3 regions of the Anaerosinus massiliensis genome follow, and region 3 is predicted to be linked to each of the others. Evidence: riboswitches for the same ligand, from Rfam matches in the RefSeq annotation. Region 3 holds a riboswitch; each other region holds the start of a gene.
The links. A riboswitch is a leader RNA that binds a small molecule or an ion and turns the genes downstream of it on or off. The one in region 3 is predicted to bind S-adenosylmethionine.

Region 1 (3,269 bases), 1.7 Mb from region 3:
AGATCGTGATATAATAAATGATAATGATAAAATAAACTAGACTAGTGCTTATGCAGAGCGCATTTTAATACGCTCTGCATTGTAATTTATCCGAAAGTTAACGCTTTCTGCATGCAACTTGCGAATATACAGGCTATTGGAAAATGGGGGCGTCATGAATAAAGGCTCATCATGGAGGCTTTGTAATGGATAAATGGGTACTATGTAAACTATGATTATTGGTATCATACTATTTGGGGAACAATTGGTATAGGAATAAATTGCGGTTTAGGAGGTTTTATAATGGATAAATCAGTGCTGTGGAAACTTTCTTATGGTATGTATGCAATCGGGACTTTAGATGAGGAAAGACCAACGGGCTGCATTGTCAATACAGTTGTGCAAATTACCAATGAGGAAGCGCCTATTATTGCAGTCAGCATGAATAAAAACAATTTTACTTATGAGGCTATAAAAGCTACAGGAAAGTTTAGTGTATCTATCATTTCGGAGAAAACAAATCAAAATGTGATCGCTAAGCTAGGTTTTACATCGGGGCGTGATACGGATAAGTTTACCGGCTTTGAATTCATGTATTTCGATGCGTTGCCGGTTGTAAAAGAAAATGTTTGTGGCTATATCGCAGTCGATGTCGTTCATATGCAGGAAACAAAGACACATTTTGTTATTCTGGGACGCGTGAGTAATGCGATGAAGGGAATCGATTTTCCGCCGATGACCTATCAGTATTATCATGATGTAATCAAGGGGAAAGCACCTAAAAATGCACCAACGTATCGAGAAGAGGTCATAACGGACAAATATGTCTGTGGCGTCTGCGGATATATATATGAGGGTGACATTGAAAAAGAAGCAGATGATTTTGTTTGTCCGATTTGTCAGCAACCAAAATCACAATTTAAAAAACAAAGTTAAATAAAATCGGGATATTGCTCCGTCGCAATATCCCGTTTATTTATTTTTTATTTTTTTTCGTATCTTTTTTGTCATCTTTTTTTGCTTCCTTGCGCATGCCATACAGCATATGTTTCATCGTCATGATTGGGTGTTTAAAAAACATTTTTGTTTTAGCGCCACTCATGATAACTAAAAATTCTTTGGTTTGTGCAGTGCCGAAGCAAGGCGTTTTACATTTTTCACAGATCGGTTTTGTAAACCCATAAGGACAACGGTTCATCTTTAGCATGACGGTTGCGAGAAGTGCCGTACATTTAGGGCAAAGTTTTTTACCATTTGAGGATGTACCATGTTTGCTATGGCAGTAAATTCCGAATGCTTTCCGAACGGTTTCTTTTTCTTTTGGAATTATATCTTTTGGAATAACGGCTTGCTGAGCCTGTTTTTTTGCAAAGAATTTTGAGAATATACCCAAGATAATCACACCTATCGTTAAATTTTACAGCATTACTTAAATTTTAAATTGATTTCCGTATAAAAGCAAGGTTATGTAATAAAATATTTCTAATTGTAATATGGAGAATGACTATTGACAATGCTATAGAGAAATGATAGTATCAATACCATAGTTAAATATAGGAGAGCTCTTATCAAGAGTGGTCGAGGGTACTGGCCCAATGACGCCCGGCAACCGGCAGAAATGCAGTGGTGCCAATTCCAGCAGGAATTTTTCCTGAAGATGAGAGAAGAGAAACGTTGATTTTACGGGCTCTTTTCCATAAGGGAAAGGGCTTTTTTGTATTCGCAAAAAAATTTTATTTGGAGGTAGTGTACAATGTCAAAACAACTGAAATTATTGATAATCGCAGTGCTGGCGATCTTCAGCATGGTCGTGTTTGCAGGTTGCGGAGCAGATCAAGATGCTGCTAAATCGGAGAAAAAATCTATTAAAGTGGGCGTGACGGCAGGACCGCATGCTGAAATTCTAGAAGCAGTTAAAAAAGTAGCGGAAAAAGATGGACTTAATGTTGAAATTATTGAATTTAATGATTATGTGCAGCCAAATATGGCACTTAGTCAGGGTGAAATTGATTTAAACAGTTATCAACATCAGCCGTTCTTAGATGCACAGGTAAACGATCGTGGCTATAAGATCGAAAGTGTTGCCAAAACAGTGATTTTCCCAATTGGTATCTATTCGCAGAAGGTAAAAGCGATTGCAGATGTAAAAGATGGTTCTATCGTATCAATTCCAAATGATCCGACAAATGGCGGCCGGGCATTGTTGTTGTTAGAAAAGGTTGGCTTAATTAAACTAAAGCCAAACGCTGGGCTTAGTGCTACTGCAGCAGATATTGCTGAAAATCCTAAAAATCTGCAAATTAAAGAGTTAGAAGCAGCACAAGTACCACTTTCCTTGAAGGACGTGGATCTTGCAGTAATCAATACAAATTTTGCAATTGTAGCAGGGTTAGTGCCAACAAAAGATTCTTTGGCGATGGAAGATGCAAATTCTCCATATGCAAACGTTATTGCAGTGCAGTCTAAAGACAAGGATAATCCAGTGTATAAAAAATTCATAAAAGCATATCAATCGGATGAAGTAAAAGCATTTATTGATGAGCATTTTAAAGGCTCGACAATCGCAGCTTGGTAAGTCGTAAAAGGAGCAGTGAACGTAAGTGATTAAACTTTCTACTATAGAAAAGACATATGATGGTGCATCAGGCCCAATCCACGCGCTTAAGGGGATCAATCTTCATGTAAAGCGCGGCGAGATTTACGGTGTGATTGGACTTAGTGGTGCAGGAAAAAGTACCTTAATTCGTTGTATCAATATGCTGGAAAAACCGACAAAAGGGATAGTCGTCGTGGATGGTGAAGATTTAACTGCAATGAATGCGAGCCAGCTTAGAGCTGCACGTAAAAATATTGGCATGATTTTTCAACATTTTAATTTGTTGTCTTCCGCAACTGTGTATGATAATATTGCGTTTCCTTTGAGACTCATTGGTATGAGTAAGGTAGAAATTGAAAAAAAAGTTTTACCATTATTAGAACTCGTCGGGCTGGCAGATAAAAGAGACCAGTATCCAGCACAGCTTTCTGGTGGTCAGAAGCAGCGTGTAGGGATTGCGAGAGCGCTTGCCAGTGATCCTAAAGTATTGCTTTGTGATGAAGCGACCTCGGCGCTTGATCCGCAAACGACCAAATCTATTCTGGCATTGATAAAGGATATTAACCAAAAATTGCAGTTAACCGTTGTATTGATTACGCATGAGATGCAGGTAATTAAAGAGATCTGTGATAAGGTCGCTGTTATTGAAAATGGGGTAATTGCAGAAGAAGGTACGGTTTTAGAAGTTTTTACA
Region 2 (3,269 bases), 2.3 Mb from region 3:
GCGCATGCACCCTATACGTTAAATGCGTGTTCTGCTGATGAGCGGACACGAGAGTTTGCATTGGAAATGATGCAGGATGATTTAGCACGGATGGAATATTTGCCGAATAATTTATATAATTTTCACCCGGGGAGTCATGTGAAGCAGGGGGTAGAAATAGGGATAGAACTGATTGTCAAAATGTTGAATCAAATCTTAAAACCGGAGCAAACTACGACTGTATTATTAGAAACTATGGCGGGAAAGGGTAGTGAAATTGGACGTAATTTTGAGGAAATACAGTCTGTTTTAAGTCAGATAGAATTGGCAGATAAAATGGGTGTTTGCTTAGATACTTGCCATGTTTATGATGCTGGATATGATATTGTGCACGATTTAGATGCAGTTTTAGAAAAGTTTGATCAGGTGATTGGGCTGGAGAAATTGCGGGCAATTCATTTAAATGATAGTATGAATGCGTTTGGCAGCCATAAGGATCGGCATCAAAAAATAGGAAAAGGGTGTATTGGCTTAGAAGCAATTACAAATATGATCAACCATCCGAAGTTAAGTCATTTGCCATTTTTCTTAGAAACACCAAATGAATTGGATGGCTATGCTGAAGAAATAAAACTTTTGCGAAGTGCATATCGAGGGAGTAAATGAGAATAAATTTCATTATCAAATAATATACCTTGAAGCACTATTATGATATAATGTAAATACAATGATGAATTCATAAGAAAGTAGGTGGATCTATGACAAATCAAATGTATCGTGCAAAATTAAATCTGGAAGAAATATTAAATGCGGTTACGCATGGGATAGGTACAATATTATCTATTGTTGCGCTTTGCGTTATGATTGTACTATATAATGATGTAAGTACCTGGCATTTAATGAGTGGGGCTATTTATGGTGGATCTTTAGTTTTACTTTACTTAGCATCTACGTTATATCATAGTTTTACAAATGAAAAATTAAAAAGCTTATTTAAATTTTTTGATCATGCGGCAATTTATATTTTGATTGCGGGAAACTATACGCCATTTGCGTTGATTCCGTTGCATGGAGATTTTGGCTGGACAGTCTTTAGTGTCATCTGGGCATTGGCGGCAATCGGTATTTTATTTCAGGTGTTTTTTGTAAGGCGGTTTAAAATCTTTTCGACGATTTGTTATCTTTTAATGGGTTGGTTTGCTGTTGTAATGATCGAACCTTTGATTGCTTCTTTGCAGATAGAAGGGATCTATTGGCTGCTTGCAGGTGGTTTGTTTTATACGGTAGGATCTATTTTTTACTTAGTGAAACGAATTCCTTATAATCATGCAATCTGGCATCTGTTTGTACTTGCAGGCAGTGCCGCACATTTCGTTGCTGTTGTGAATTATGTTCTGCCGCTAAGTGTACTATAGATTTGCTATTGACTATGGCAGGGTAAAATGATAATATAAATTCAATTAAATAGGACTCTTATCTAGAGAGGTTGAGGGACTGGCCCGATGACACCCAGCAACCGGCATCGTAAGATGCAAGGTGCTAATTCCAGCAGGAATATTTCCTGAAAGATGAGAGGGAGCGGATTAGGAAAGCCCCTTTCTCTGGAAAGGGGCTTTTCTATTTTCTAATTTTGTAAAAATCAATTCATTTATTTAGGAGGAATGTATTGTGCCAATTAAGATTCCAAATAATTTACCGGCAACACATATTTTAGAAAGCGAAAATATTTTTGTTATGGATGCTGACAGAGCTTATAAACAAGATATTCGTCCGCTCAAAATTTTGATTTTAAATTTAATGCCGACTAAAATTATTACAGAAACGCAGTTACTTCGATTATTGGGGAATTCACCGTTGCAAGTGGAAGTGGATTTTATTTATACAGCCAGCTATGTACCACAGCATACCGCACAAGATCACTTAACGCAATTTTATGGTACTTTTGAAGATGTACGTCATAAGAACTACGATGGTTTCATCATTACAGGTGCACCTGTCGAACAGTTAGAGTTCGAGGATGTAACGTATTGGGGGGAAATCTGTGAGATTATGGAATGGAGTAAAACACACGCTTATTCAACATTTCATATTTGTTGGGGTTCGCAAGCAGGTCTTTATTACCATTATGGAATAAAAAAATATCCGATTACACCGAAAATATTTGGTGTTTATAAACATACGATGAATGTTGCGCATGAGAAATTATTCCGTGGATTTGATGATGAATTTTATGTACCGCATTCACGGCATACTGAAATAAAGAAATCTGATATCAAAAAAGTGAAGGAGTTGACAATTCTGGCTGAGGCTGAGGAAGCAGGTATTTATGCAGTAGCGAATTTAGAAAAACGGCAGTTTTTTATTACTGGGCATGCCGAATATGATCCATTGACGCTAAAGGCAGAATATGATCGCGATATCAATGCAGGAATGAGGATGGATGTGCCGCAGAATTATTACCCGGGCGATGATCCTACGAAAGCACCGATTGTAAAATGGCGTAGTGTGGCAAATTTACTATTTGCGAATTGGCTGAATTATTATGTATATCAGGAAACACCATTTGATTTAAATGAATTAAATAATTTAAATGACTATATTTATAATATTTGATGAAACAAGGTGCTTTAAAAGAAAATCGTAGCGAATGAGATAAAATATAGGTTATAATATAAGGAAGGGGGGATAACCTTGGATTATCATGAATGGATTGAAAAGGCAGAAAAAACGCATCAGTTGGATAAAAGCGAAATTGTAGCCTTACTAAAGAATGAAGAGTGCCAAGCAGATTTAGCTGCTGCAGCAGATCGTGTGCGTGCAGCTTTCGTTGGTGATGATATACATTTACGTGGGTTGATTGAATTTTCTAATATATGCAAACAAAATTGTATGTATTGTGGGTTAAGACGTGATAATAAAAAGGTGGAGCGATATCGATTATCAAAAGATGAGATTGTAAGTTTTGCGCAAAAAGCGAAGGCTTATGGATATAAAACTGTAGTGATGCAGTCTGGCGAAGATATGCACTTTACAACGAAGCATTTGACGGATATTTTACGTGAAGTGAAAGCACTTGGTTTAGCAATTACGTTGAGTATTGGTGAAAAAACACGCGAGGAATACAATGCTTATAAAGAAGCGGGAGCAGACCGTTATCTGCTTCGCATCGAAACGACGGACAAAGCGCTTTATGAAGAATTAAATCCAGGAATGAGTTTTGAGAATCGTATGCGCTGTCTGCGAGATTTGAAAGAACTTGGTTATGAAGTGGGCACGGGTTGTCTGATTGG
Region 3 (3,269 bases):
ATAGTATATGAATAAGGCTTTACTATACTTTTTATCGGAATGTTTACGAATACTTTGGCAACTTTATGCATTTTCATCACCATATTTTATTTATTTAATAAATAATAAAAGGGTTCTCGTAAGAGAGCCCCTTTTATTAACAGTGCTTTATAGATTTGCTTCTTTTCTTAAGATTTCAGCTTTATCTGTACGCTCCCAAGGAAGATCCACGTCAGTACGGCCGAAATGACCATACGCAGCAGTTTGACTATATATTGGGCGACGTAAATCTAATGTTTTAATAATTCCCGCAGGCCTTAAGTCAAAATTCTTTTGAATAAGTTCAGCAATTAAAGCTTCACTTACTTTACCTGTACCAAATGTTTCAACCATAATTGATACGGGACGCGCAACGCCAATTGCATAAGCAATTTGAATTTCACATTTGTCAGCAAGTCCGGCAGCTACTACATTTTTCGCTACATATCTCGCAGCATAAGCTGCTGATCTGTCGACTTTTGTAGGATCTTTACCAGAAAAAGCACCACCACCGTGACGTGCCATACCACCGTACGTATCCACAATAATTTTACGACCAGTCAACCCAGCATCTCCTTGCGGACCACCAATGATGAATTGTCCGGTAGGATTAATGTAATATTTTGTTGTATCATCCAATAAAGATGATGGTAAAATTGGTTTAATAACTTTTTCAATTAAATCTTTTTCAATCGTAAGTAAATCAACTTCTGGACCATGTTGTGTAGAAATAACGACTGTATCAATGTGTACAGGTTTTCCATCTTCATAGGCTACAGTAACTTGGGTTTTTCCATCTGGACGTAAATAAGAAAGTTCTTTGCTTTTACGAACTTCAGTTAAGCGACGGGCTAATTTATGCGCAAGTGAAATCGTTAGTGGCATATATTCAGGTGTTTCGTTTGTCGCATACCCAAACATCATCCCCTGATCGCCAGCCCCAATCGCTTCAATTTTTTCATCCATAGATCCTTTTTTTGCTTCCAAAGCTTTATCGACGCCCATAGCGATATCCGAAGATTGTTCATCGATGGATATTAAAACGCCACACGTATCGGCATCGAAACCATATTTGGCTCTAGTATAGCCAATTTTCCGGATCGTTTCTCTAACTATTTTAGGTATGTCAACATAACATTTTGTTGTTATTTCTCCAACGACATGTACCTGGCCTGTGGTTATCAACGTCTCACATGCAACGCGTCCCATAGGATCTTGTGCTAAAATTGCATCTAAAACACTATCAGAAATTTGGTCTGCTATTTTATCCGGATGACCTTCTGTAACAGATTCTGATGTAAATAATACACGTTTTTTACTCATAATACGCCTCCTTCTCAATATCGCAATAAAAAAACTCTCCGTAAAGAGAGCATTTATACTCTCATCTTGTAGACCTGCTACAGGATTTGGCACCGTTTTGATAAATCAATGGTTGCCGAGCTTCATTGGGCCATTCCCTCCACTACTCTTGATGAGTTTTATATTCAATTAATATAACTTGATATTATTCTAAATGATTTATCAGAAAAAAGCAACCTATAATTTATAGTTCAAAATTATTTTATCTAAAATAATTTTTGCAATTGCGTCCTTAGACATTACAGGGAAATCTTCAATGTCACCAGTTTTATATAAGAGTTTAATAATATTAGTATCTATATTGAATCCCGCATTTTTTAGTGTAATATCATTTGCGACAATCATATCTAAGTTTTTACGTTCCAGTTTTTGTTTTGCATATTTTACTAAGTTTTGTGATTCAGCAGCAAAACCAACTAAAAATTGATTGTTCTTTTTAAAGGTGCCTAACTCTAGTAAAATATCTGGATTTTTTTCTAATACTAAATTTAAAGTGTCATCATCTTTTTTTATTTTATTAGGCTCTACTTTTTTTGCGCGGTAATCGGCTACGGCAGCTGCCTTAATTATAATATTGCTGTCCGGAAATTCTTTTAAAACAGCAGTTCGCATCTGTTCCGCTGTCTCAACTTTAATAGTATGAACTCCTTCAATTGGAGCCAACGCTGTCGGACCAGAAATTAACACAACCTCCGCACCACGATTTTTTGCTTCCCTCGCAATCGCATAACCCATTTTCCCACTAGAACGATTTCCTATGTATCTTACAGGATCAATTGGTTCAATTGTACCTGCAGCCGTAACCAAAACTTTTTTATTCTTTAACTCATTAGCATACATAAACTGAGCTTTTATAAAATCCACAATAAACTCTGGTTCTGGTAAACGCCCCACGCCTTCTACGCCACAAGCTAATCGTCCGTTTGCAGGAGGAATAATTTGATACCCATTAGAAGTCAATTTTGTTAAATTATTTTGTACGATAGGATTTAAAAACATGTTAGTATTCATCGCAGGTGCAAAAATCACAGGTGCTTTTGTGGCCATAATTGTAGTAGATAACATATCATCAGCGATTCCATTTGCTACTTTACCGATTATATTCGCCGTCGCAGGAGCAACTACAAACAAATCTGCTAAATTGGCTAATGCAATATGTTCAACATTCCAGTTTGTGTTTTTTTCCCACATGCTTGTTACAACTTGATTTGAACTAATTTCTCGAAAAGTAAGTGGTGTTACAAATTTAGCGGCGGATTCCGTCATGATGACATGTACAGATATCCCTAACTTTCGTAATCGACTAACAATTTCAACCGATTTATAAACAGAAATTCCGCCACTAACTCCAAGTACAACATTTTTTCCGTTAAACATTAGCAATCACCTATTTAATACCATTTTTAGTTCTTTCATAAGTAATTTTATCATTTACAATTTCTTCTAACGCGTTTGTAACCTTTTTATTGGATTTTGTATGAACCGTGATTTGATCGCCATCCATAAGAGCGCGTGCTCTTTTAGCGGCAAGAACTACCAATGTATATTTACTATCAACCTTTTTTACAAGAACATCTAACGATGGATTAATCATTTAACTTCTCCTTTATATTTAGATATATTTTTTATTAATTCTATATTTCGCAATACATTGCATTTTTCAGCTTTAATAATTGCGATAATCTTTTCTACTGCGGATGACACAATATCATTGACAATGACATAATGATAGTTTACAGCATTACTAATTTCTTCTGCTGCAGAATTTAGCCGACACTCAATACTCTCAGTTGAGTCCGTACCACGATTATTAATTCTTTTGACTAGTTCATCCAATGATGGTGGTACTATGTAGATAAAAATCCCTTGTGGAAAGCATTTTTTTACTT

Region 1: another riboswitch for S-adenosylmethionine. It lies ahead of BN6559_RS08415 (MetQ/NlpA family ABC transporter substrate-binding protein); the one in region 3 lies ahead of metK (methionine adenosyltransferase).
Region 2: another riboswitch for S-adenosylmethionine. It lies ahead of metA (homoserine O-acetyltransferase MetA); the one in region 3 lies ahead of metK (methionine adenosyltransferase).

What each region holds. Positions count from the first base shown of each region.
Region 1 covers NZ_LT575483.1:1,740,487-1,743,755, reverse strand. Annotated here, with positions in the region: gene BN6559_RS08425 (flavin reductase) at 283-915, shown strand; gene BN6559_RS08420 (nitrous oxide-stimulated promoter family protein) at 956-1,372, opposite strand; SAM riboswitch class I at 1,542-1,643, shown strand; gene BN6559_RS08415 (MetQ/NlpA family ABC transporter substrate-binding protein) at 1,784-2,554, shown strand; gene BN6559_RS08410 (methionine ABC transporter ATP-binding protein) at 2,580-3,269, shown strand, end outside.
Region 2 covers NZ_LT575483.1:2,344,383-2,347,651, forward strand. Annotated here, with positions in the region: gene BN6559_RS11340 (deoxyribonuclease IV) at 1-645, shown strand, start outside; gene trhA (PAQR family membrane homeostasis protein TrhA) at 771-1,394, shown strand; SAM riboswitch class I at 1,450-1,554, shown strand; gene metA (homoserine O-acetyltransferase MetA) at 1,648-2,592, shown strand; gene hydE ([FeFe] hydrogenase H-cluster radical SAM maturase HydE) at 2,671-3,269, shown strand, end outside.
Region 3 covers NZ_LT575483.1:88,351-91,619, reverse strand. Annotated here, with positions in the region: gene priA (primosomal protein N') at 1-71, opposite strand, end outside; gene metK (methionine adenosyltransferase) at 148-1,341, opposite strand; SAM riboswitch class I at 1,400-1,499, opposite strand; gene coaBC (bifunctional phosphopantothenoylcysteine decarboxylase/phosphopantothenate--cysteine ligase CoaBC) at 1,558-2,757, opposite strand; gene rpoZ (DNA-directed RNA polymerase subunit omega) at 2,768-2,974, opposite strand; gene gmk (guanylate kinase) at 2,971-3,269, opposite strand, start outside.